DNA from 2 places in the Jeongeupia sacculi genome. Region 1 is predicted to be linked to the other one. Evidence: riboswitches for the same ligand, from Rfam matches in the RefSeq annotation. Region 1 holds a riboswitch; the other holds the start of a gene.
What was found. A riboswitch is a leader RNA that binds a small molecule or an ion and turns the genes downstream of it on or off. The one in region 1 is predicted to bind glycine.
Positions count from the first base shown of each region.

Region 2: another riboswitch for glycine. It lies ahead of JLC71_RS16200 (trimeric intracellular cation channel family protein); the one in region 1 lies ahead of JLC71_RS10160 (alanine/glycine:cation symporter family protein).

Region 1 covers NZ_AP024094.1:2,123,953-2,134,382, reverse strand. The annotation lists gene JLC71_RS10170 (AraC family transcriptional regulator) at 1-75, opposite strand, end outside; gene JLC71_RS16640 (carbohydrate-binding protein) at 359-2,242, shown strand; gene JLC71_RS10160 (alanine/glycine:cation symporter family protein) at 2,302-3,684, opposite strand; glycine riboswitch at 3,781-3,899, opposite strand; gene JLC71_RS10155 (hypothetical protein) at 3,940-4,206, opposite strand; gene JLC71_RS10150 (methyl-accepting chemotaxis protein) at 4,329-5,957, shown strand; gene JLC71_RS10145 (UvrD-helicase domain-containing protein) at 6,055-8,061, shown strand; gene JLC71_RS10140 (sugar O-acetyltransferase) at 8,132-8,689, shown strand; gene JLC71_RS10135 (ABC transporter permease) at 8,985-9,701, shown strand; gene JLC71_RS10130 (glycine betaine ABC transporter substrate-binding protein) at 9,765-10,430, shown strand, end outside.
Region 2 covers NZ_AP024094.1:3,359,507-3,369,936, reverse strand. The annotation lists gene JLC71_RS16230 (Ppx/GppA phosphatase family protein) at 1-860, opposite strand, end outside; gene phoU (phosphate signaling complex protein PhoU) at 993-1,709, opposite strand; gene rpiA (ribose-5-phosphate isomerase RpiA) at 1,798-2,454, opposite strand; gene JLC71_RS16215 (MarC family protein) at 2,538-3,140, opposite strand; gene JLC71_RS16210 (DUF2092 domain-containing protein) at 3,311-4,081, shown strand; gene JLC71_RS16205 (hypothetical protein) at 4,094-4,507, shown strand; gene JLC71_RS16200 (trimeric intracellular cation channel family protein) at 4,586-5,200, opposite strand; glycine riboswitch at 5,222-5,328, opposite strand; glycine riboswitch at 5,329-5,415, opposite strand; gene dtpA (dipeptide/tripeptide permease DtpA) at 5,552-7,045, opposite strand; gene ftrA (transcriptional regulator FtrA) at 7,368-8,327, opposite strand; gene JLC71_RS16185 (rhodanese-like domain-containing protein) at 8,416-8,652, shown strand; gene JLC71_RS16180 (rhodanese-like domain-containing protein) at 8,674-8,829, shown strand; gene JLC71_RS16175 (tetratricopeptide repeat protein) at 8,967-9,986, shown strand; gene JLC71_RS16170 (GNAT family N-acetyltransferase) at 9,991-10,430, opposite strand, start outside.

The sequences.
Region 1 (10,430 bases):
GTCGAGGTGCCGGTCGATGTGATCGAGCACCCGGTTCATCCGGCGGCTGTATTCGGCGAGATGGGGATTGGTCATGGGGGCGGACGGAGGATGGATGCTGGCAGCATCGTATGTCATCCGGCGTCGGGCAAGCGGCTGAAGCGGCCTTGGCCGGATGCGTTTGCAACGCCGTTCGTGAAGCCGGAATGCGGTGAAGAAAATGCAAGGTGATGATTTATATCGTTTTTATTTTGCACCCGCTGCCATTCATGAATCCGGCCTCCATCGCGACTGGTTGAGGTTCATCGCACCTGACACAGTGCCTCGCGCGGCAAAGCGACCGCGTGATACCGACAACACTGGAAGGAGACGGAGACCGATGAACCGCTTCAATTACTTTGCAATGGCCGCCATTCCGGCCGCAATGCTGGCCGCGCCTGTGTACGCCACCCCGGCGCCGCTGTGCGTGGCCGCATGGAATGCCACTACCGCCTACAACGGCGGCGATAAGGTGAGCCTCAATGGCAACACCTACCAAGCCAACTGGTGGACGCAAGGCAATAGCCCGGCGACCAACGCCGGCCCGATCGGCAGCGGCATGCCCTGGACCAGCTTGGGTACGTGCAGTACCAATTCGACGCCGACGCCGACGCCGACGCCGACCCCGACGCCGACCCCGACCCCGACCCCGACGCCGACCCCGACCCCGACCCCGACCCCGACCCCGACCCCGACCCCGACCCCGACCCCGACCCCGACCCCGACCCCGGGCAGCTGCACCGACTGGTTGACGACGCCGGTCTACACCAGCGATCAATGCGTGATCTACAAGGGCAAGAAGTACCGCGCCAAATGGTGGACTCAGGGGAGCGAGCCGGGTGCCGATCCTTGGGGGCCGTGGGAGTATCTGGGCGATGTATATACGCCGACACCGACGCCGGTGTTTGCATCACGGATGGTTGGCGATCGCTGCCCGGGCGAGACACCGCATCCGACCTGGAGCGCCGGCGCCAGCTATGCTGCCGACACGGTCGTCAAACCGGCCGGCGGTTCGTTCCGCGCTCACTACAACGGCAGCTTTGTGCCGGGCATTTTCGTCACCAAGCAGGCGCACGTCGCTTCGGCTGCAAACGAGCCGAAGGTGCTCGGCCAAGACAGTGTGTCGTTCGATGCCAGCCTCTGGTCGGTGGCGGCGCTGATGCCGCGACCGTGCCCGACGCCGACGCCATCCCCAACGCCAATCCCGGTCCAGATCAGCGCGGCCGAGGTGACGATCTGGCGCGGCGGCGCCAAGGGCGCGTATTCGATGGTGCACGACGATTTCTGCAACAGCAGCGTCAGCCAGAGCCATACAACAATTGCCGAGCCGGCACTGACCACACGTGGTCTGGTCGCTGCATTTGGCGCCATCACGGCTGAATGCCAGCCCGCTCACTGGGCCGCAGCGCAGACCTTCGTGGCACACGGTCATGAAATCGCCAACCACTCGCGCAACCACCTGCCCGGCGGCAGCAGTGATGCCAACTGGATCAACAGCGTTGAAATCGGCGATTCGGTTCAGGACGTGAAGACGAATCTGAACGGTTATCAGATGAGCTACTTCATCTGGCCGTACGACACCGCGACCGATGCGGCGCTTGCCTACCTGCGCACCCAGCCGGGCTACCTGGGCGGGCGTGGCAGCAACCGCGATCTGGGTGGCGGCAACATCGAGTACGTCGGTCGTCCGGCAGGGGTGAACGCGGCCAATTTCAGCGATCCGTACATGGTGAAGTGGGATGTGTTCACCGCTTCCGGCCAATGGTCGCTGTATCCGATGGGCAGCGAGATCCTCAACCTGCACGTCGATGCGGCGATCAATCAGGGCGGCTGGGCGACGCGGACGATGCATGGCGTCAGCGACAATGCCTACGATGGTTACGAGCCGGTGCCGGTGGCGCGCTACCTTGGCCATCTGGATTACGTGAAGGCCAAGGTCGAGGCCGGGCTGCTGTGGGTCGCGACGCCGTCGAACGTGATCCGCTACCGCTACGCCCGCGAAGCGTGCGCGCCGACGCCGAACGGCAATCAGGTGCTGTTCAATACCGGCAACGCCGATTGCGTGAAGTACGCGACACCGCTAACGCTGGAGCTGAGCGCCAGCGCGGGGGTGATCTACGTCAAGCAGGGCGCGGCTGCGCTGGCGGTGAAGGCACTTGGCAACGGCAAGTTCCGCGTCGACGCCGATCCGCAGGCAGGGCCGCTGTCGGTGTTCGGCCAGTAATCGCTGGCTGAACGAAAAGCCCCGGTCCTGGCCGGGGCTTTTTTCATTGCGAGGCGCGCTCAGCGCTGCGCCAGTGCCGGCTGCAGCACATCGTCGTCATCGGGCTGGCCGGCGAAATAGCGTTTCGTTTCCATCGCCACCACATGGCGCAGGCCGATCAGGCCGATCAGGTTCGGGATCGCCATCAGGCCGTTGACGATGTCGGCGAGGATCCAGATCAGATCCAGATGCAGGAAGGCGCTACCGACGATGCAGGCGATGAACACCAGCTTGAACGGCAGGATGCCGCGCCGGCCGGCGAGGTACTGCATGCAGCGCTCGCCATAGTAGTTCCAGCCGATGATGGTGGTGAAGGCGAAGAACAACAGGCCGACGGTGACGACCAGATTGCCCCAGTCCTGCGACAGGCCGTTCTGGAACGCGAGGTTGGTCATCCGCGCGCCGCTGGCGTCGCCCGACCAGACGCCGGTGACGATCAGCACGAGGCCGGTCATGGTGCAGATGATGATGGTGTCGAAGAAGGTGCCTGTCATCGAGATCAGCCCCTGCTCGACGCACGATTTGCTGCGCGCGGCGGCGGCGGCGATCGGCGCGCTGCCGAGGCCCGATTCGTTCGAGAACACCCCGCGGGCGACGCCGCTCTGGATCGCCAGCATCATCGTCGCGCCGAAGAAGCCGCCGACGGCGGCATGGCCGGTGAACGCCGATTGCACCACCAGCACGATCGCATCGGGCACGGCGCTGGCGTTCATCGCCAGCAGCGCCACGCTGGCGGTGACGTAGAACACCATCATGAACGGCACGATGGCTTCGGCCACGCGCGAGATCGACTTGATGCCGCCGAGCGTGATCATCGCCACCAGCACCGCCAGCGTCAAACAGGTCCACAGCACCGGGATGTCGAAGGTGGCGTGCACCGCATCGGAAATCGCGTTGACCTGCGCAAACGTGCCGATGCCGAACAGCGCGACGCCGACGCCGAACAGCGCGAACAGCTTGCCCAGCCACGGCAGGCCGAGGCCGTGGGTGAGGTAATACATCGGCCCGCCGGCCATCTGGCCCTTGTCGTCAACGGTGCGGTACTTCACCGCCAAGAGGCACTCGGCGTACTTGGTCGCCATGCCGAAGAACGCCGCCATCCACATCCAGAACAGCGCGCCGGGGCCGCCGAGCTTGATCGCGGTGGCCACGCCGACGATGTTGCCGGTGCCGACGGTGGCCGACAGCGCGGTGCACAGTGCGGCAAAGCTCGATACATCGCCGGGCAGGTGCGGGTTCTTGTCGGCGCGGAACACGAGCTTGAGCGCTAGCGGAAGCTTGAACACCTGCAACAGGCCGAGCCGGGCGGTGAGATAGAGCCCGGTGCCGACCAGCAGGATCAGCAGCGGGGGACCCCAGACGAGGTTGTCTATCGTTTGCAGTACATCTTGGATGGGGGGCATGCGTTGAAAATCTCCGTCAGTATCAAACATCGATCTGACAGAAGGGGATGGCGTGCCGCCGCGCAGCCTCCGGATCGGGGACGCACGTCGGCCCGCCGTCCTTCCTCTGTCCTTTTACCTGAGCGTTTCAACGATTCTGGCGAATCGCCTTGCGCCTTCGGTGCCCGGCCGGTGCGTTCGATCAACGCACGCCGGGGCTCTCCAGAGGCTCGTCCAGTCGCAGTCCCTGCCGGGCTGACCCGGCGCCTGAAAGATTCACTTCTTCGGCGGCCCGACACGCCTTGCGGCCTGCCTTGGTGGGCACTCTCCTGCGACCTTCATCCGAACACGGGGGAAGCTTGCAGTCTTGAATGTAGCAAAACGACGTAGTGCACGGCCATCGTGAATGATACCAATCTTGATTTGCCGCAAACTGGCGTGGCTATACGGCGGCAGCGCAAAGGCGTGTGGTGCAAGTGACTGAAGAGAAAGCGCTTTTTTACCGAGGCGCTTGCCAACATGCCGGTCGTCAAACGGCTTCATTTTGTTCGTCCCCGCCTGCTGAATTCTTAATCTAAACTGACTCTTCTATTTCTTGTTTGTATTATTTGTGGCTTGCAATGGTGGCGAGCATCCCGATGCAAACAAATCCGGAGGAGGAAAAAATGCTTTCGCAAGCAACGATTCGCCACAAATTGTGGCTGCTGACACTGCTGGTTTTCGTCGTGATCTCTGCGGTGGCGAGCTGGGTGTTGTTCAACGAACGCAAGGGTCTGCTTGATGCCCGGCGCGCGACCACGCGTGATCTGGTCGCCGTCGGCTATTCGGTGCTGGCGCATTACGGCCAGCTGGCCCAGGACGGCAAGATGCCGCTCGATGCGGCCAAGAGCGCGGCGGCGGATGCGATTGCCGGGCTGCGCTACGAAGGCGGCAACTACTTCGCGCTGTACGACACGCGTTACACGATGCTGCGGCACCCGATCAAGCCGGAGCTGAACGGCAAGGACCAAAGCCAGCTCAAGGATCCCAAGGGGGTACACATGGTGGTCGAGCTGGTCGATGCCGCCAAGCGTAACCAGGGCGAGTTCGTCGACTACCACTGGGCCAAGCCCGGCCATGACGCGCCGGTGGCCAAGGTGAGCACCAGCCGGCTGTATGCGCCTTGGGGCTGGGTACTCGCGACCGGTATTTATGTCGATGATGTCGACGCGCAATTCCAGCGCCAAGTGTGGTTGCTGGGGAGCGGCATCGGCGCGGGTATGCTGCTGCTGGCACTGGCGTCGTGGTGGATCGCGCACAGCATTACCCGCCCGCTGGAGCGCTTGCGCGACCATATGCGCGCCATCGCCGACACCGGCAATCTGACAGCCGACAACCGCCCGCAAAGCGGCGGCGAGGCCGGCCAGATCGGTGCCGCGTTTTTTTCATTGATCGATCGCTTTCGCAACATCTTGCAAGAGGTGAGGCAGGGCACGGGCGAGGTCTCGGGTGAGATCGTCGATCTGGCGCGCAATATGCAGGTGATCGAGAACAGTTCGGCCACGCAGAATCAATCGGCGATGGCCACCGCCGCAACGGTGGAGCAGATCAGCGCCAGCATCACCCAGGTCAGCACGCATTTGAGTGACGTCACGCTCTTGTCGGAACAGGCCCATCAATTGACCCAGGCAGGGCGTTCGGCCGTCGATCGTGCGACCGATGAAATGAAGCACATCGCCGCATCGGTCAACGAATCAACCCAACGGGTGCAGGCGCTGGGCGAGCGCTCCAAGCAGATTTCTTCCCTTGTTTCGACGATTCGCGACATCGCCGACCAGACCAATCTGCTGGCGCTGAATGCCGCCATCGAAGCCGCGCGTGCCGGTGAATCCGGCCGGGGTTTTGCGGTGGTGGCGGACGAGGTGCGCAAGCTGGCCGAACGCACCGGCGAGGCTACGCAGCAAATCACCAGGATGACCGACGCCATTGCCCACGACACCGGCGAGGCGGTGCAAGGGATACAGGGCGTCAGCGATCTGGCGCTGAAAGGGGTCGCGCTGGTCGGTGAGGCGGGAGCGACGGTGGCGGGGCTGGATGAGCGCACACAGGAGGTCTCGAACATCCTCGGCGATATCGCGCATACCTCGGGCGAGCAATCGCGGGCGAGTCAGGATATCGCTCGCAATGTCGAAGCGATTTCGCAAACGGGTCATCAGAACACTCGGGCAATCGGTGACATTGCCGCCGCCTCGCAACGTCTGGCGGCGATGGCCGGGCGGCTGGATGAGGCGGTGGCGCAGTTTCGGGTGTCATGAGCGCCACAGCGGAGGCACGGCTTACCACAAGTCGAGCGCGGGCAAGGCGGTTGTGGGGGCGTGTTAGAATCGCAAACCCTTGAAGGAAAACCGCTTTATGCTCGACAAGCTCAATGACCCGCAACGCGAAGCCGTCAAATACCTCGGCGGGCCGTGCCTCGTGCTTGCCGGTGCCGGATCGGGCAAAACGCGGGTGATTACGCAGAAGATTGCCTATCTGATCGACAAGGCGGGGATGGACCCGCGCAATATCGCCGCGATCACCTTCACCAACAAGGCCGCACGCGAAATGCAGGAACGTGTCGGCGCACTGATGCCGGCGTCGCGGCTGAAGGGGCTGACGGTCTCGACTTTCCACAGCCTGGGGATGCGCATCCTGCGCGAAGAAGCCAAACACCTTGGCTACAAGCCGCAGTTTTCGATTCTGGATTCGGCCGACGCCAGCAAGATCATCGCCGACATCGTCACCACCACCGACAAGCAGCTGATCCGCTCGACCGTGAGCCAGATTTCCTTGCTGAAAAATGACCGGATTTCGCCCGATGCCGCGCTGCTGCGCGCCGCATCCGACGGGGAAATGCATCTGGCCAAGGTCTATCGCGCCTATCAGGACACGCTGCAAGCGTATCAGGCGGTCGATTTCGATGACCTGATCCGGCTGCCGGTCGACCTGTTCGAGCAGAACGAAGAGGTGGTGAAGAAGTGGCAGCAGCGGCTGCGCTATCTGCTGGTCGACGAATGCCAGGACACCAATACCACCCAGTACGACATGGTCAAACAGCTGACCGGCATCACCGGCCAGTTCACCGCCGTCGGCGACGATGACCAGTCGATCTACGCTTGGCGCGGCGCCAATATGGAAAACCTGCGGCTGCTGAGCACCGACTTCCCCAAGCTCAAGGTGATCAAGCTCGAACAGAACTACCGCTCGGTGGCGCGCATCCTGCGCTGCGCCAACGCGGTGATCGCCAACAACCCCAAGCTGTTTGAAAAAACCTTGTGGTCGGACTTGGGCGTCGGCGATCCGGTGCAGGTGATCGAGGCCAAGAACGACGAGCACGAGGCCGAACTGGTGGCGATGAAGCTGTTGGCGCACAAGTTCGAAGCGGGCACCAGTTTCAAGGATTACACCATCCTCTATCGCGGCAACCATCAGGCGCGGATCGTCGAAACCCAGCTGCGCATGCACAAGATTCCGTACACGATTTCGGGCGGGCAATCGTTTTTCGACAAGGCCGAGATCAAGGACGTGCTGTCCTACCTGCGGCTGATTGCCAACGAGAACGACGACCCGGCCTTCATCCGCGCGGTAACGACCCCGAAGCGCGGTGTCGGCAATGTCACGCTGGAAAAGCTCGGTGCCTACGCGGCCGAGCGGCAGGTGTCGCTGTTTGCCGCCGTGTACGAGGAAGGCTTTGTCTGGCAGGTTCAAGCAACGCAGTACGAGCCGCTGAAGCAATTCTGCGATTTCATCGGCCGCATGCAGTTTGAGGCGCCGCGCGCGCCGGCGGGTGAGCTGCTGAAACAGCTGCTCGATGCGATCGACTTCGAAACCTGGCTCTATGACAGCGACGAACCCAAGCCCGCCGAAACCAAGTGGAAAACCGTGCTCGAACTCGTTGACTGGGTCGCGAAGCAGGGCGAGAACAACGGCAAGAACCTGATCGAAATCAGCCAGACGATCGCGCTGATCACGATGCTGCAGGGGCGCGACGAGGACGAGGTCGACGCGGTGAAGATGTCGACCTTGCACGCGAGCAAGGGTCTCGAATACCCGCACGTGTTCCTGATCGGTTGCGAGGAAGACATCCTGCCGCACCAGAACTCGATCGAAACCAATATGGTCGAGGAAGAGCGGCGGCTGATGTATGTCGGCATCACGCGCGCCCAGCGCAGCCTGACGATCAGCTATTGCGGCAAGCGCCGCCGCGCAGGCGAATGGCAGATCACCCAGCCGAGCCGTTTCCTGCGCGAGCTGCCCGCCGACGACGTGCGTTTCTCGGGCCGGCTCGCCGGCGACAAGGCCGAGGGCGCGATCAGTAAGCAGGAAGGCCGGGCGATGCTGGCCGGGATGGCCGGCATGCTGGCCAAGCTCGGCGGCTGAGCAAGAATCGGCTGGCGCACGGCCGGCTGCGCGGTAAGCTGTCTGCTTCTCAATGTGCGGAGCCGTGCCGATGACCGAACTCGATAAACTGCTGGCCGGGGAACCGTTCGATTTCTTTGCGCCCGAGATGGTCGCGATGCGCAAGAACACCGAGCGTCTGCTTCGGCAGATCGCCAACACCGATTCGGAGCAGCAGGCACCGCTGATGCGTGAACTCTTCGGTGCGCTGGGCGAGGACAGCTGGGTGCGAGCACCGTTGTTCTGCGAGTATGGCAAGACGATCCGTATCGGCAGCCATACCTTCCTCAACGCTGGCGTCACCTTCCTCGACGGCACGGCGATCACCATTGGCGACAACGTGCTGGTCGGCCCGAACGTGCAGTTCTATGGTGCGAGTCACCCGATCGACCACCTTGCACGACGCGACTGGACAGCGCGCTGGAAGCCGATTTTCATCGATGATGACGTGTGGATCGGCGGCAATGCCGTCATTTGTCAGGGGGTGACCATCGGCGCGCGTTCCATCGTCGGCGCCGGTGCGGTGGTGCTCAAGGACGTGCCGCCCGATACCATCGTCGGCGGCAATCCGGCCCGGATCATCCGTCGTATCGACGAGAACGACCGCTGATTCCGGCGGTCACAACCGGCTTTTTACCGGGCATAGAAGCAAAAGTATTTGGTTTGTAATGCCCGGTAACAAAGTGTTATAAGTATAAGCCTCAGTCAGACGGCGCCTTCGCGCCACTCAATCTGGCGGCCGTTTCGCGGCCGCTATTCGCGTCCCCGGCCGCCGCCGGGCTCTTGGGCGCACCGGGTTCGACGCCATGTCGAACACCTTCGTAAGGCAGCTCTCTAGTTGTCGCGATCATTACAGCGAATCGCTGTCGGTCTTGTGCCGGCATGTTTTTCGCCAAGGAGGACGCATGCACAAAAGAGCGTTATTCAAGCGCATCAGTATCGGGCTCGTATTGACCACGGCGGCTTTGGCCGCACTGGTCTACGGCATCGGCCCGGCCGTGCTCTCGGAATACCGGGAAGATCTCGTTTACCTCGGGCAGCAACATCTTTACCTCGTGGGCGTCTCGATGGCGCTGGCGCTGGCGGTCGGCTTGCCCAGCGGCATTTTTCTGAGTCGTTCATCGGTCAAGCGCTACGCCGAACACGGCATGCAGGTGTTCAACATCGGTAACACGCTGCCGCCGATGGCGGTATTGGCACTGGCGATGGTCGTCGTCGGCATCGGTGACAAGCCAGCCATCGTCGCGCTGTTTCTCGCATCGCTGCTGCCCATTGTTCGCAATACGTTTGTTGGCCTGTCCGGGCTGTCTCCGGCGCTGATCGAAGCGGCCAATGCGCTGGGCATGACCCCAATGCAACGGTTGTGGCGGGTCGAGTTGCCCAATGCCTTGCCGGTGATCTTGTCCGGCGTGCGCATCGCGCTGGCGATCAATGTCGGGACGGTACCGCTGGCCTTCCTGATCGGCGCCAGCAGTTACGGCGAGCTGATCTTCCCGGGCATCTACCTCAATAACCACGTTGCCCTGCTGCTGGGCGCATTGGGTACGGCGCTGATCGCGCTGGTGCTCGATCTGCTGGTTGCAAGCCTGGGCAAGCTCATGAGCCCGCGCGGCGTCGCCTGATGCCCGTGTAATCCCCTGTCACCCGCTGTGGTTTCAAGCGGGCCACAACAAGGAGGACGCTTTATGACGATTCTTTCGTCACTTTCCAAACGACTACAGCATGTATTGGCCGCCACACTGCTGCTGATCACCGTGCCGGCCATGGCCACCAATCTGGTGCTGGGCAGCAAGAACTTCACCGAGCAGCACATGTTGTCCTCGTTGACCGCGCAATACCTTGGTGCCAAGGGCTACAAGGTCGAGCAGAAGGGTGATCTGGCGACCATCATCATGCGCAACGCGCTGGAGAATAAACAGCTCGATCTGGTGTGGGATTACACCGGTACCGCGCTGATCATTTACAACCATATCAACGAACGCATGAGCGATGCCGACGCCTACGCGACCGTCAAACGCATTGACGCCGCCAAAGGTCTGGTCTGGCTCAACCCGGCACCGCTGAACAATACCTATGCGCTGGCGATGAAGCGCGAACGTGCCGAGGCCGAGGGTATCCGCTCGGTGTCCGATCTGGTCGCGAAGATGGATGCCGCCAAGGCCGCCAAGCCGTGGCAACTGGGTTTCGACATGGAGTTTGCCGGACGTCCGGACGGCCTCAAGCCGATGCAGGCGCTCTACAAGCTTGAGCTGACGCGGCCACAGATCCGCCAGATGGATCCGGGTCTCGTCTACAACGCGATCCGTGACGGCTTTGTCGATGCCGGTCTGGTGTACACCACCGATGGACGG
Region 2 (10,430 bases), 1.2 Mb from region 1:
AATACGGCCGCCATGATGGCGAAACCACCGGCCACCACCGGTTTGCGATCGGCGCGCAGCCCCTTGAGGCGAATCCGGTCAACATGGCCGGCTTCAAGCAGCAGCAATCGCAGCTTTGCCAAACCATCGGAGGTAATCCCCGACTGGGTCAGGCCGTTCAGTTCCAGCACATCGGCGAGTGAACGTGAGGTGCCCGAAGTACCAATGACGCCCTGCCAATGCGCGGGGCCGAACTGGGCGGCAACCGGTTCCAGCAACTCGCACGCGGCTAGCTCGGCGGCATGCAGCGTGGCCTCGGTCAGGATGCCGTCGGCAAAATACCGCTGGCTCCAGCTCACGCAGCCCAGGAGCACGCTTTCCATCGTTTGCGGTTCGAACTGTCGGCCGATGACGAGTTCGGTCGAGCCGCCGCCGATGTCGACGATCAGCCTCGCCTTGCGGCTATTGGGCAGGCTATGCGCCGCACCGATGTAAATCAGCCGTGCTTCCTCCAGCCCGGCGACGATTTCGATCGGAAAGCCCAGCGCGGCCTCGGCCAACGGCTGGAAATCATCGATATTCTTCGCAACCCGGAATGTATTGGTCGCGACGATGCGGACCTGGCTTGGCGCCAAACCGCTGAGCGCCTTGCCAAAGCGCCGCAATGCCGCCAGCGCCTCCTGCTGGATTTCCTGGCTTAAACAGCCATCGGCATCAAGCCCGCCCCCAAGCCGCACTGCTTCTTTCAGCGTGGTCAGCGGCATCAGGGTGCCATCCTGCACCCGGGCGATTTGCAGGCGAAAACTGTTGGAACCGAGATCGACAGCGGCGATCAGCGACACATCGGACATGATCAGCAGAGAGAGCGGCAAGGACTTCACGATAACGCGCTCCGGGGCGCCCGCCAACGCAAGCTTTCGCAAGCGCTGCAGGCGGGGTTTGCGACCGGCCAAAACAAACGCCCCATCGAAACGGGGCGTGTGTTGGAGTCGGTGAAATCGGCGGCGACCGATTTATTCATCGTCGCGCTTGCCATGAACCACGCTATCGACTTCTTCCTGGGTCTTGTGGCGCACGTCTTGGCCCTTGACGAGAAAAATCACGTGTTCGGCGATATTGACCGCGAGATCACCAATACGCTCGATCGCCTTGGCGATCCACAGGATGTCCAGCGTCAGCGCGATCTGGCGCGGATCTTCCATCATGATCATGATCAGCTGGCGTTGCAGCGCGCGGTATTCGGTATCGAGCTGATCGTCAGCGCGCTTCACTTCCGATGCCGGCACGGCATCGAGGCGGGCGAAGGCGTCGAGCGCCTTCGAGAGCATGTCGAGCGCGTCCTCGGCAATATGATCGAGTTCGACAAAGCGCGGCACCTGCAGTTTGCCGGCGTTGTAAATGTTTTTGGCGCGCTGGCAGATGCGCGCGGCCTTGTCGCCGATGCGCTCCAGATCCTCGACCGATTTGATCACGGTCATCACCATGCGCAGGTCGGTCGCGGCCGGCTGGCGACGCGCGATCATGTGGATACACATGTCGTCGAGCTTCACGTGCATCTCGTTGACGCGATCTTCCTGCTCGATCACCTTGTCGATGATGGTCAAATTGCCGGTCGACAAGGCTTCCATTGCCAGACGGACCTGATCTTCAACCAATCCAGCCATGCCGAGCACGCTGGAACGGATCGCCTCGAGTTCGGCGTCGAATTGTTTGGAAATATGTTCGGACATGGTGAGCACTCCAGCAGACAGACCCCGGATCATCGCAGAGTCTTGTTAATTTTTTGTTTCAAGTCGTCCGGGGTCGTTCATCAAATGTTTATTTGTAGGTCTTGACCCCGTCCTCGGTGCCCAGCAGCAGCACATCGGCGCGACGACGGGCGAACAAGCCGTTGGTGACCACGCCGACGATCTGGTTGATTTCGGCCTCCAGTTTAGCCGCTTCGGCAATCCGCAGCCCGTGCACATCAAGAATGATGTTGCCGTTATCAGTCAGCACACCTTCGCGGTAGGCCGGGTGACCGCCGAGCTTGACCAGTTCGCGCGCCACGTAGGAGCGCGCCATCGGGATCACTTCGACCGGCAGCGGAAAGGTACCGAGCACGGTGACGTACTTGCTGGCGTCGGCGATGCAGACGAATTTTTCCGCCACGGCCGAAACGATTTTTTCGCGCGTCAGCGCCGCGCCGCCGCCTTTGATCATTTGCAGCTGATGGTTGATCTCGTCGGCACCGTCGACGTAGACCGGCAGGCTGTCGATCGCGTTGAGGTCGAAAACCGGGATGCCGTGCTTCTTCAGCCGGGCGATGCTCGCTTCGCTTGAGGACACCGCCCCCTGAATCCGCCCCTTGATCTCGGCGAGCGCGTCGATGAAATAGTTGGCGGTCGAACCGGTGCCGACGCCGACGATGCAGTCGTCCGGAATGTAGGCGATCGCGGCGCGGCCGACGGCTTCTTTGAGTTCGTTCTGGGTCATCTGACAACTCCTTGGGCTATGGGGCAGGTCTGTTCGGGATTCTAAACGCAAATGGCATCGGCCCTTTGCCTGGCATCAAGCGTTCACGTCAGCGAATGGATGTATTCACGGATGCCCGACAGCAGCATCTCGACGGCGATGGCCGTCAGCACCAGGCCCATCAGGCGCTCGAACGCCGTGGTGACGCGCTCGCCGAGCACCTGGCCGATTTTTTCGGAAAAACCCAGTACCAGCGCGCAGACCAGCATCGTCAGCGCCAGCGCGGCGATCCACTCCCACAGCCGTTCGGGCGCGCGCGACACCAGCAGCAGCACCGTCGCCAGCGCCGACGGCCCGGCCAGCAGCGGGATCGCCAGCGGCACGATGAAAGGCTCGCCGCCCTTGATGTCGCCGAACACACCATCGGGATGCGGGAACACCATGCGCAGCGCGATCAGGAACAGGATCACGCCACCGGCGATGCCGAGCGAGGTCTGCGACAGATGCATCAGCGCGAGGAACCGCTGGCCGGTGAACATGAAGAGCAGCAGTACGGCGAAGGCGACCGATACCTCACGCACGATCATGCGCAAGCGCCGCTGCCGCGGCACCTGTTTGAGCATCGCGACGAACAGCGGCAGACTGCCCAGCGGGTCGGTCACCAGCAGCAGCAGGACGAAGGCGGACACGAAGGACCAGGATTCCATCGACCCATTATGCGCGACCGCATTCACGGTCGCGAATCGGGAGTTGCCGCAATCGGACAACCAAATAGTTGCAGCAAACAACACTTCCGAATGCAAGGATAGCGGGCTAAGCTGTGGTCTGTGCCGAACGATAAGCGGTATGACAAGCCACACCACACGAGGACGATACGATGAAGCCAATCCGAACAGCCGCGGCGCTGCTGATTGCCGCGTGCGCCGGCAATGCCTTGGCGGCTGACGCCGGCGCCGCCAAAGCGGTCGACCCGCAGGCGGTCAAGGCGCTCGAGACCATGGGTAACTATCTACGCAAGCTGCCCCGCTTTGCCCTCCGCGCCGACACCACTACCGACTTCGTCGACGACAACGGCCAGGCGCTGCAGTTTGCCCGCCACGCCGAGATGCAGGTGCAGCGGCCGAACAAGCTCAAGGCCAGCGTCAGCGGCGAGCAGGGCGTGCGGACGATGTATTACGACGGCAAGACCTTCACGCTCTACGGCAGCCAGCACAATTTCTACGCGAGCGCACCGGCACCGAAGACGATCGGTGAGCTCGTCGGCGACATCGCCGACAAATTCGGCATCGAAACGCCGCTGGCCGACCTGTTCTACTGGGGCAGCGACCCCAACCAGGGCAAGGATCTGACCGCCGCACGTATCCTCGGCGAGGAACGCATCGGCAACCAGAGCTGCACCCACTATGCATTCCGCAAGCCGGGCACCGACTGGCAAGTGTGGATCCGCAAGGGTGCGCAGCCGCTGCCGTGCAAGCTGGTGATCACCGCCACCGACATCGAAGCCCGGCCGCAGCACGCGGTGCGCTTCAGCTGGCAGACACAACCGGCGTTCGGCAACGACACATTCAGCTTCACGCCGCCCAAGGGCGCCAAGCGGATCGAGTTCGCCCGCAACGAAGCATCGAAGCCGGCGTCGGCCAAACAATAAGGAGAGCCCGTCATGCGCAAGTTCAAAGCCACACTGGCACTGGCGACCGCAGCTTCGATGCTGCTGGCGTCGCTGCCGGCCCAGGCCTGGGTCGCCAGTCGCACCGCCGTCGGCCCGAACGGCGGTGTCTATCACGCCGCAGCCGCCGGGGCGCCGCGCCCCTACTATCCGCCACCACGGCCGTATTACCCGCCACCGCCACGCTATGATCACCCGATCGCCGCCGCGGCGGTTGCGACCGCGGCGGTCGTGACCACGGCGGCGGTCACCTCTGCCGTCATCGGCAGCATCGTTCACTCGGTACCGTCGGGCTGCACAACGGTCGTGGTCAACGGCCTTGGCTACCAGCAATGCGGCAGCACCTGGTACCAGCCGCAGTACGCCGGCACCACGGTGCAGTACATTGTGGTCAATCCGCCGCGCTAAGGCAGCAAACGCCGTCGATGCAAAAAGGGCAGCCCGTGGGCTGCCCTTTTTTATTGATGCTCAGACGCTACGCCGGACTCAATCGAGCGGTTGCCGATACGAGAACACCGGTAGCCGCCAACCACGGTAAATCGCGCACAGCCGCACCACCAGGCCGATGGCGAATGAAATCAGCACGTTCAGGTCGTGGTTCAGCTTGAGCATGCCAAAACCGAGATAGCACAGCGCCACCAGCAGCGCGACGCTGGCGTACAGCTCGTGGCGGAACACCACCGGCACGCGGCTACAGAGAATATCGCGCAGTACGCCGCCGGCAATCCCGGTGGTCATCCCGGCCATGACCACCACCGTCGGGTGATAGCCCATACCCAGCGCGACCTCGCAGCCAATCAGCGTGAACGCAATCAGCCCGAGCGCATCGAGCACCAGAAAAATCCGCCCGAAATGATGCATAAAGCGCGCGGTCAGCACGGTCAGCAGCGCGGCCGAGAGCACCAGCCAGATGTACTCGGGGTGTTGGGTCCAGCCGATCGGATAATGGCCGAGGACGATATCCCGCACGGTGCCGCCACCGAGCGCGGTGAGGAAGGCGATGACCATCACGCCGAAAAGGTCCATATTGCGCCGGCCGGCGGCCAGCGCGCCGGTCATGGCTTCGGCGGTAATGGCGATGATGTAAATCGTGGATAACATGGGGCTCCGCAAGTGGTTGCGGCCTCTCCCCTTGTCCTTTTACCTGAGAGTTTGGCACGGGATATCGGCTATCCGTGCATTGCCCCTTCGGTGGACCGCTCTACCGGTCTCTCTCCAATTGGCCTTGATTTGATTTCGCGGTTCATTTGCCTGAGCGATTATGGGAGCTTGCGCCTTCGGCGGACCTCTGACGGCCTCTCTCCCGCGAAGCGGCGAATTATCCTCATCCCCCCGATCGGGGTCAACGCCCCGGTGACCGGCGTACCCGCGGGGACAAGTAAAGACGATCCGTGAACGAAAAAAGGCCCCGCTGAGCGAGGCCTTTTGCTGATGGCTGGACGGCCATCCGGTTTACTGCGGCCGTTGCGCCGCCAGCTCGCCCTCGGAAATGAAAGCATCCACTTCCTTCGCGCCGCTGATCATCCGCGCCAGCAGCGGCGCGGTCGCGATCATCAGCACCGCGATCACCCCGGTGACGACGCCGATCTGCGTGAACACATGGCTGTAGACCGCCAGCGAGGTGTGCGCATTGCTGACATCGCCGGTCACCGTGGTCAGGCCGGCCACCATGCCGCTCACAGCCGATGCCGCTGCGGTGGTCAGGAACCATGCGCCCATGATGAAGCCCATCAGCCGTTCCGGCACCAGTTGCGCCACCATCGCCAAGCCGAGGCCCGAGATCAGCAGCTCGCCAATGCTCTGCAGGCCATAGCTCAGCACCAGCCAGTTGGCCGATACCATGCCGTGCTCGTTGGCAAAGCGGGCGCCCAGCGGCAGCACGAGGAAGGCCAGCGAACACAGCACCATGCCGAAGGCGAACTTGTGCGGCATCGGCAGCTTGTCGCCGAGCTTGTTGTAGGTCATCGCCAGAATCGGGCTAGCCACCATGATCCAGAACGGGTTCAGCGCCTGGAACTGTTCCGGCTGCAGCGCCATGCCGAACAGCGTGTGCTCGGTATTGTTGATCGCGAAGAAATTCAGCGACGTCGGCATCTGGTTGTAGAGCACGAAGAAAATCACCGCTTCGACCATCAGCACGAAGGCCACGATCATCTTGCTGCGGGCCGGGCCTTGCAGCGCGAAGGTTTCCTTCATGAAGATCGCGACGATACCGATCGAAATGATCGCCAGACCGTAATTGGCAATGGTCGGATGCTTGAGCAACCAGCTTGCGGCCAGCGCCATCGCGGCAATACCGGCAATCACGTAACCGAGATACTTGATGTTGAGCGGCTTGAAATCGGCCGGCGAACCGTACTGGGCGACCATCTTCTTGCACAGCAGGAAGTTGGCAAGCGTGATCAGCATACCGACCACCGACAGCGAAAACGCCGCGCTCCAGCCGTACTTCTGGGCCAGCCACGGGGTTGCCAGCATCGACAGGAAGGAGCCGATATTGATCGCCATGTAGTACATGGTGAACGCGCCGTCGATGCGCGGATCGTCCTTGTCGTACAGCTTGGAGAGCAAGGAGCCGGGATTGGCCTTGAACAGACCGTTACCGACCGCCACCGTCCCCATGCCGAGGTAAACCCACGAGATCTGGTGGCCCGAAAACGCGATCATTGCGTAGCCGATCGCCAGTGTGATCGCGCCAAGCACAATGGTTCGCTTGGTGCCGAGCACCTTGTCGCCCAGCCAGCCGCCGACGGCGATCAGGCCGTAAACCAGTGCGACAAACGACGAGAACAGCGTGAACGAATCGGCCTCGTGCAGGCCGAGCATCTTGACGAGGTAAACCGCCATGATGCCCTGCAGGCCGTAGTAACCGAACCGTTCCCACAGTTCGATCGAAAATATCAGGTAAAACGCCTTGGGTTGGCTGAGTGAAGAGTTTCCGGGCACGTTCGCCTCCAGTGTTGATTGGCCCATCCGAATGGATAACAGCGGCACCGGCGCGTCGGGCGCGGTGCGACTCCGGGCACGGGGCTGGAGCGGACAGTGCTATCGGTCTGGCACTTGATGGGGGTTGATCAAGGGTGCATGGGCCGCCGAGTAGGTCGGGCCCTGTGCCGGCTGCTTCGCGCAGCTTCTGGCTGCACATGCTCATCGACATGCTTTTTTTACCGCTATCCCGCCATCATGTAACCGCAAATAGTTGCGCTACGCGGATCACACTCGGTTGCGTTACATCAACTATTTTCGACCGCCGCCGGTGCAGGCCGCATCAGGCCGCGGCAAAGCTGCGGCGGTAGACCGACGGCGCCACGCCGACCACCCGTCGGAAATGCGCCCGCAGGCTTTCGACCGAGCCGAATCCGCTGACCGCCGCCAGCTGTTCGAGCCGGATGTCGCCGGTTTCGAGCAGGCTGCGGGCGATCTCGACGCGCTCGCGCAACAGCCAGTCGTAGGGGCTGGCGCCGGTCGCATCGCGGAACTGGCGCAGAAAGGTGCGCGGGCTCATCGCCGCATGGCCGGCCATGTCGTCCAGCGTCAGCGCCTCGACGGCGTGGACGCGCATCCAGTCCATCGTCTGCGCCAGCCGGTTGTTGCCGTGGCGCGGCACCGGCCGGCCGATGAACTGCGCCTGCCCGCCATCACGGTGTGGCGGAATCACCAGCCGCCGCGCGACGCTGTTGGCGACATCGGCGCCGTAGTCGTTGCGGACGATGTGCAGCATCAGATCCAGCCCGGCGGCCGAGCCGGCCGACGTCAGCAGGCGGCCCTCGTCGACGTAGAGCACATCGGGCAGCACCTCGATTGCCGGATAGCGGGCGGCAAGTTTCTCCGCATAGCACCAGTGCGTCGTCGCACGCCTGCCGTCGAGCAAACCCGACTCGGCCAGCACGAAGGAGCCCGAGCAGATCGTCGCGATCCGCACGCCGCGCGCGTGGGCGGCGCGCAAGGCATCGAGCAGCGACGCCGGCGGCGCGGCATCGGCACCGCGCCAGCCGGGCAGGATGACGAGGTCGGCGTCGGCTAACGCCTCCAGCCCCGCGTCGACGGCCACGGTGATCCCGCCACCGGCGCGCAACGGCCCCGGTTCGATCGCGGCAATCCGCAGCGTGTACCACGGCACGGTGAGCTCCGGTCGCGCCAGCCCGAAGACCTCGACCACGCAACCGAACTCGAAAGTACACAGGCCGTCGTAGGCGAGCGCGACCACGCGGAGGGGCGTTGCGGGCATGGCGTTATCCTGCCGATGATTGACGATCCCGCCACTATGCCGCAGGCATGCAGCCCCTGACAATGGACTCCAGACCAAGGAGAGACCGATGTCCAATGCCGTCACCGCCGTTCCGGCCGCCGCCAGCGCCGCCGCCCTCGCCCACTTCACCGCCAGGCTCGGGCTTGAAACCGACTGCGCCGATGTATTTGCCAACCTGCAGCGGCCCGACCCCGGCTTTGTGCTGCTGGATGTACGCAGTAAAGCCGCGTTCATGGCCGGGCACGTTCCCGGCGCGCTCAGCCTGCCGCACCACGAGATCAACGCCGAGCGCATGGCCGCGTGACCGGCCCAGACGCTGTTTGTCGTGTATTGCGCCGGGCCGCACTGCAACGGCGCCGACAAGGCCGCGCTCAGGCTGGCGCAGCTTGAACGACCGGTGAAACTGATGCTCGGCGGTGTCACCGGCTGGCGCGCCGAGGGGCTGGCGCTAGACGACGGCGCAGCGGCGGGGCGCAACTAGGCCTGTGACTGTGCGCTGGTCTAGATCAGCGTCCGCTCGCCGATCGCACACCCGCCTTGGTGATCACGACGTTTGGTCGGACGCGCCGCCGACAGCACCGGTAGAATAGCGGCCATCCCCTACTGCCGGTAATCCCCGTGCCTGCGCACCAGACCCTCAGCAAAATCGAGCAGCTCGTTTTCAGCGACCCGGCAACGGCAATGCGCCTGTGCAAGCCGCTGCTGGACAGCGCACGCGCGGAGCACGATGTGGAAACGCTGGTACGCGCAGCCACGCTGCTGTCGCAGATCGAGGATCAACTGGGCGAGCGCAACGAGGGTAGCCTCCTGCTCGCAGAGGCGCTGGCATGCTGCCAGATGTACGGACTGCGGCACCTCGAACCCGCCGTGCAGGAGCGCCAGGGCCGCGATAACTACACCGGTGGCGATTACCGCACGGCCTTGCAGCACTGGTCTCAGTGCGTACGGCTCTGCGGTACCGAGGCCCGCCATGCCCCCACGCTGACGCTGGCGTTGATCGGCCTTGGCCATGTATGCGGCGCGTATGGCGCGCTCGAGCAGGCGATCCTCTGCCATCGAGCCGCAGACCGCCAGCTCGCATCAAGCGACAACATCTATCTGATCGCCAAGGTGAAGATCAGCCTCGGCTGGGATTTGCACGCGGCTGGTTGTGTCGATGAAGCGGCCCGCATCCTCCTTGAGGCATTGACGCTGTGCAAAGCCAAGCGGTTTGACCACTTTCAGGCCGAACTGCTGCTGCGGCTGGCCAGTATCGAGCTCGACCGGGGCCATCTTGACGCTGCCGAACAGATGCTTGAAGAGTGCCTGTCGCTGGTGGCGTTGACGCCATCGCACTGGTGCGAGGCCAATGCACTGGGCCGGCTGGCCGAAATCCGCCATCGGCACGGCCGGGCGGATCTGGCGATCGGCATGATCCAGCGCGCGCTGCATATCGCCGAAGTGGACGGCATGCGCCACGTGGAAGCGCAGCTGCTCGCCGAACTGATCCGTTATGCCGATGCCGGTGGCCATGCGGTGCTCGCCGAGGCGCAACAGGCCCGCTTAAAGGCGCTGAACAACACCCTCGACCAATCCATCGGCAGCGGTGAAACCCCCGACCTGAGCCAGCTGCGCGATCTGCTGGCGAAATATCCCTGAGCCGCTAACGCAGCGGCTTGACCATGAAGCGCAGCTCCGGCTTGCCGTGGTAGTCCTGCGCCAGATAAAAGTCTTCGGCCGGCGTTGCACGCGCCGTGAGCAGCGTCACCGCGCCGACGCCTTCGGCGCGCAACTCGGCCTCCAGGGTGTCGAGCAATAGACGGCCCAGTCCCTGCCGCTGACAATCGGCACGGACGAAAAATTCGTCGACGAACAGTTCGTCGCCGGCCCACCAGCGACGGATGTGGCCGAACGCGGCGCCGAGCAGCTCGTCGTCGCGCTCGATCACCCAGGCACGGGCTTCCGGATGCGCGCACAGACCAGCCAGATAGGCATGCGCGGTCTCGCTCTGCCACTCATCGTGCCAGGGTGCGGCGTTGAAGGTGGCGATAAACCCGGCGACGAGCAACGACAGATCGCCGGCCAGCAGCGGCCGGACTCTTG